2 regions of the Dietzia sp. B19 genome follow, and region 1 is predicted to be linked to the other one. Evidence: riboswitches for the same ligand, from Rfam matches in the RefSeq annotation. Region 1 holds a riboswitch; the other holds the start of a gene.
The links. Region 1 has a riboswitch for cobalamin ahead of G6020_RS06420 (ABC transporter substrate-binding protein). Riboswitches for the same ligand answer to the same signal wherever they lie in the genome.

Region 1 (2,899 bases):
CGCCCAACACCAACAGCGTGAACGTGTTGAGCGCGCCGAACATCATCGTCAGGGCCGCCCCCACCAGCACGATCGCCGTGGTGTCGTGCGCGCGACGGGCCACCAGGACCACCCCGGCCAGTGGCAGCAGGGCGCCGAGGAAAGCGGCCATCGGGAGCGTGAAGACACCCCACATCCCGGCACCCACGCCCAGGACGGTCAGGACGACGACGCCGAAACCGGCCCCGGACGACACCCCCAGCAGGTACGGGTCGGCCAGTGGGTTGCGCGTGACAGCCTGGGCGACGCCTCCCGCCACCGCGAGGGACGCGCCCACCGCCGCCGCCATGAGCGACCTCGGCAGCCGGGACTCGATCACGATCGCCTCGCGGGCCTCGGACCACCACGGGGTGAAGGACCCCGGGGCCACGCGGTGGGCGACGATCGCCCAGACGTCACCGAGGGGGATGGACACCGATCCCAGAGAGACCCCCACCGCCACGGCCAGGGCGAGAAGCCCCAGCAGCGGAGCGAGGACCAGTCCGAGTGGCCGCCTGTCGCGGCGCGGGCCGGTCTCGCGGCCCGGGCTGGTGGTGCGGAACGGGCTCGTGGCGCGGAACGGTGACGGGAGGCGGGACGACGCCGAGGGGCGGCTCGGAGCCGGTGTCGCCGCATCGCCCGCGCCACCGCCACGGTCGTGGACGACCGTCGCCATATCAGCCACCGAAGGCGTCGGGGTGGAGCTCGCGGGCGATCGTCTCCACCGAGGTCGCCATCCGCGAACTCTCGAAGAAGTCGGCCAGGGGGACCACCACGATGCGGTCGTCGCGGATCGCCGGCGTGGTGGCCATGATGGGCTGGTTGCGCAGGTACTCGATCTTGTCCTCGGCGCTGGTGGCCCCGTAGGCGAGCACGACGATCGCCTCCGGTCGGCGTTCGCCGAGGATCTCCCACGTGGTCTTGAGGTAGGGCCGGTCGCCCTCGATGAAGATGTTGTCGGCTCCCGCGTACTCGCCGATCAGCTGGCCGATGCCGACGCCGCCGATCGTCATGGGCTCCGCCTCACCGCTGTCGTAGAAGAACGTCGGGGTCCCCGTCACCCCGGCCTCGTCCAGGGTGGCGCGGACCGACTCGATCCGGTCGACGATGCGGTCGGTGAGCTGCTGCGCACCCTCCTCGACGCCGAGGACCCGGCCCAGCTGGGAGAAGTCGGTCTCGAGCATGGAGACGTCCGGGAAACCGTCGCCGCAGTACTCGGAGAACAGGAAGGTGTCGATGCCCGCCGCGTCGAGCGCGTCCCGGCTCCGGCCCTCCTTCTCGTCGAACGCGCTGCGCATGCCGGCCACCACGAGGTCGGGTTCCAGATCGACGATCTGCTCCCAGCTGGGATACTCCTCGGCCAACCCGGGAATCGCCTCGAGTTCCTCGGCGACCTCCGGCAGGACGTCCTCGCGATCGGCATAGCCCCGGCCGACGATCCGATCCCCCGCACCCATCTGGATGAGGGTCTCCGTGACGTGGGCGTTCATCGTGATGATGCGCTCGGGCGGGGCGTCGAACGTGGACTCACGCTCGCAGTTGGTGATGGTCACCGGCTCGGCGAACGCCTCTTTCGAGGTGGCGCTCTCCTGAGCCTCGCCGCGGGAGCAGCCCGCGACGACGACGCCCGTGACGAGCAGCGCGGCGAGCGCCGTGGTGGACCTGGACTGGCGACGGAACATGATCAGACCTCGGATCGTGTCGTGTGCCCACGAACACACGAGACCCGCAGGCGGGCGACCGTCGACACCGGCCGCCGACCGTGCAGGACTCCGGATCGCAGACCGCGGCGATGGACAGAGTCGCGTACCTCCGGGCAGGTAATCGGGCTCGTCGTCACCGAGGTGACGGCACACCGTTGCGGGTCAGCGCCGGATTCTCACCGGTCTTCCCCTGCGTATCCGGAGATCAGCAAGTCGTGGTGACAGTATGCACATCCGCCTCGACGGCCGCGGGGGCACCTCCCCGGAACTGTGCGCACCGGGGAGGGGCCTACTCGTCGTACCCCAGGGAGAACGCCGCCTCGAGGTCGTGCTTGGACAGCGCGCGGAACGCGATGTGCGTCTCGGTGTCGACCACGCCCGGGACCTTGTTCAGGCGGTCGGAGACGATGTCGGCCACCTCCTCGTTGCGGCGGGCCCGCACGAGCACGATGAGGTCGATGGTGCCCGTCACCGAGTACACCTCGGAGACCCCGTCGATCTCGGCGATCGCCTCGGCGACCTCGGGGATGCGCGCCGTCTCGGCGTGGACGAAGACGATGGCGGTGATCATGGTCTGAAGGGTAGTCCAGTCGCGCGGCCCCGGTTCAGCGCATGTTCTCCGGCGTCCAGTACGCGCGCATCGAACGGATCTTGCCCTGCTCGTCGTGGGTCATGAGGTCCCACACGTTGATGGTGGCCTTGGAGTCGGCGTCGAAGTGGGTGGTGATCTCGAAGTTGAACAGCAGGTCGTCGCCACACACGCGCGCCTCGAGCACCTCGCCCTCGATCTTCAGCGCCACCACGGACGAGTAGAACTCGCGGATGGCCGCCTTGCCCTCGTGGACGGTGCCGTTGCCGACGGGGTCCTCGACCGTGGCGTTCTCGGCGTAGAGGTCCAGGACCGCCTCGAGGTCGCCGGCGACCAGCGCGGCGATGTAGGAGTCGGCGGTGGCACGGATCTGCTCGGGGGAGGCACTCACGGCGGTGGCCCTTTCGGTATGACGACGAGACACCTCGAGCCTAGAACGTGTTCTCGATCAGAGCGTTCGTACGCCGCAATCGATAAAGAATATGTGACTTGCGCCACATTGGTAGCGGGCCTACGCTCCGTTCACCAGACATCAGGACGTCCATCCGGCCCGGGAACGGGGTACGCCATGTCCACACGGAACGTCTCG
Region 2 (2,899 bases), on a different contig from region 1:
AGCATTCTCGGCAGCCTCACGGACCCGCCGATCCTGTTCTTCTTCCTGGGGCTGTTCGTCGCCGCGGTGCGCTCCAACCTGGAGATCCCGGCCCCCGTCACCAAGTTCCTGTCGCTCTACCTGCTCATGGCGATCGGGTTCAAGGGTGGACAGGCTCTCCGCGAGACCGGTCTGACCGGCCGCGCCGCGGCGGTGATCGGCATCGCCCTGCTCCTGGCCCTGGTGATCCCTGCGCTGGGCTTCCTGGTCCTGCGGCGCAGGGTGAACGAGTTCGATGCGGCCGCCATCGCCGCCACCTACGGGTCGGTCAGCGCGGTGACGTTCATCGCCGCGACGCAGTTCGTGACCGCCCGTGGGGAGGAACCCGGCGGGTACATGACGGTCGCCCTGGTGCTGATGGAATCGCCCGCGATCATCATGGCGGTGCTTCTCGCCACCTGGGCACGGTCACGTCAACGCTCAGCCCAGATGGCGGGCGACGTCGCGGGGGCCGGAGCCTCCGGTCCCGCGTCGGGAGCACCCCTGTCGATGCGGGCGATCCTGCACGAGGCGTTCACCGACGGCGCGCACCTGCTGCTGATCGGGTCGCTCGTGATCGGCACCATGGTGGGGGCCGACGCCGGCGAGGCCATGTCCCCGTTCGTCGACGACATGTTCAAGGGGCTGCTGGCCTTCTTCCTGCTCGAGATGGGCCTGCTCGTCGCCCGTCAACTCCGCGAGGTCCGGGACGTGGGTCCGTTCCTGATCGGGTTCGGCATCGTGATGCCCCTGATCGGAGCATCGATGGCGCTGGCCCTGGGTGCACTGGCCGGGCTGCCGGTCGGCGACCTGACCATGCTCGCCGTGCTCGCGGCGAGCGGGTCCTACATCGTCGTCCCGGCCGTGGTGCGCTACGCGATCCCCGAAGCGCGACCGTCCCGGTACTTCACAATGGCTCTTGCCGTGACGTTCCCGTTCAACATCGTCCTCGGCATTCCGCTCTACTACACCGTCGCCCAGCACCTGGGCGCCTGAGGCGAGGAGATCCCATGAGAGACGTCAAACGGATCGAACTGGTGGTGGAATCCGGGGTCGCCGGGAGGTTCCTCGGCGCGTTGGATTCGCTGGGCCTGACCCATCGCACCGTGATCCCGGGAATCTACGGGCGGGGACAGCACGGTGAGCGGGGCGGGGACCCTTTCTCCACCTTCGACAACACCTTCGTGCTCGTGGCGGTCGACCCCGACCGGATCGACGAGGTCCTCCTGGCGCTGCGCCCCCTTCTGAAGTCCGTCGGTGGCATGTGTCTGGTCTCGGACGCCCAGTCGGTGCGGTACTGAGCCGGCACCCGGGAGGGGGCTAGGATCTGCTCAGCTGCGGTGCTCGGGAACCCGGTGTGAGACCGGGGCGGCCCTCGCCACTGTGAACGGATGATGTCGCAGGTCCTCTGTGCCACTGCTCGCACGCGTTGTGTGGGTGGGAAGGCGGACCCGCGGCGATCCGGTCCATCCCTACTGGGGTGGGCCGGGGGAACCCGTGAGCCAGGAGACCGGCCGTGGCTGCCACCACGAGTGCCCGCGAGGTGACGGGCAGAAAGGTCTCAGGTAGATGCATATCGCAGAGGGTTTTCTCCCCTCGGCGCACGCCCTGGCATGGACGGCCGTCGCGGCACCGTTCGTGATCCACGGCGCGCGCGAGGTCATCAGGACGGTCCGCCGGACACCGGAGGCGGGCGTCCTGCTCGGCGTGGCCGGGGCGTTCACGTTCGTCATGTCGGCCGTCAAGCTCCCGTCGGTGACGGGCTCCAGCTCACACCCCACCGGGACCGGCCTGGGGACGATCATCTTCCGGCCCCCCGTCATGGCCTTCGTCGCCACCGTGGTGCTCATCTTCCAGGCGTTGCTGCTCGCGCACGGGGGCATCACCACGCTCGGCGCGAACGTGTTCTCCATGGGGGTCGCCGGGCCGTGGGTCGCCTACGGCGCGTTCGTCCTGTGTCGACGGGTCGCGGTGCCACTGCTCGGCGCGGTCTTCGTCGCCGCGTTCCTCGCCGACCTGGTGACGTATCTCGTCACCAGCGCCCAGCTCGCACTGGCGTTCCCGAGCGCCGAGCACGGCCTGTGGTACTCGATGGCCGAGTTCCTCGCCGTCTTCGCCATCACCCAGATCCCGCTGGCGATCGTCGAGGCCCTGATCGTCGTGGTGATCGTCAGCGTGCTCCTGCGCATCGCCTCCCGCGAGCTCGACCTGGTGGGCTTCTTCCGGAGGGCGCGACTCGCCGGCGCGGGGACCTTCGCGCATCTCGAGGACCGTACCGATCAGGTCGAGGCCACGGAGTCGGTGCGATGAGCGGGAAGAAGCACGTCAGCGTGTGGGTGCTCGTGGGGCTGGTCGCCGTGGCGTTCGCGATCGCGGTGTTCTCCCTGGTCTATGGCGCTGGTGCGGGCGGCGAGTTCGAGGGTGCGGACGGGCAGGCGGAGGGGACGATCAGCCAGGTCTCTCCCGACTACGAGCCATGGTTCGAGCCGCTTCTGCCCGAGTTGCCGGGGGAGGTCGAATCGGGGGTGTTCGCCCTCCAGGCCGGGATCGGCGGCGGGATCGTGGGTTACGGACTCGGCGTCCTGCGGACACGTAGTAGGCAGCGTCGGGAGAGCGTGACGGGTGCGGCGACCCCGTCGGCGGCGGCCACGGGTCCGGCCGGGCACTGACCGGCCGAGCCCTAGGTGAACCCACTCGAACTCGCGGCGTCCCACAACCGTTGGTCGGACCTCCCGGTAGTCGAGAAGCTGCTGCTCTTCGGCGGTCTGCTGGTGGCGGCACTGCTCGTGCCGCCACCGGTGGGCCACGTGGCGATCCTGACTGTCTGTTGTGTGTGCGCCCTGGCGCTGGCCCGCGTCCCCGCCAGGATCTACCTCGCGGC

Region 2: it holds a riboswitch for cobalamin, as region 1 does, so the genes downstream of both, G6020_RS12330 (energy-coupling factor ABC transporter permease) here and G6020_RS06420 (ABC transporter substrate-binding protein) in region 1, are expected to answer to the same signal.

The regions. Positions count from the first base shown of each region.
Region 1 covers NZ_JAALED010000185.1:1,000-3,898, forward strand. The annotation lists gene G6020_RS06415 (iron ABC transporter permease) at 1-694, opposite strand, end outside; gene G6020_RS06420 (ABC transporter substrate-binding protein) at 696-1,700, opposite strand; cobalamin riboswitch at 1,816-1,949, opposite strand; gene G6020_RS06425 (Lrp/AsnC ligand binding domain-containing protein) at 2,011-2,292, opposite strand; gene G6020_RS06430 (SgcJ/EcaC family oxidoreductase) at 2,327-2,701, opposite strand; gene G6020_RS06435 (sugar porter family MFS transporter) at 2,879-2,899, shown strand, end outside.
Region 2 covers NZ_JAALED010000436.1:13,081-15,979, reverse strand. The annotation lists gene G6020_RS12340 (sodium-dependent bicarbonate transport family permease) at 1-1,014, shown strand, start outside; gene G6020_RS12335 (transcriptional regulator) at 1,029-1,319, shown strand; cobalamin riboswitch at 1,340-1,552, shown strand; gene G6020_RS12330 (energy-coupling factor ABC transporter permease) at 1,588-2,328, shown strand; gene G6020_RS12325 (energy-coupling factor ABC transporter substrate-binding protein) at 2,325-2,687, shown strand; gene cbiQ (cobalt ECF transporter T component CbiQ) at 2,703-2,899, shown strand, end outside.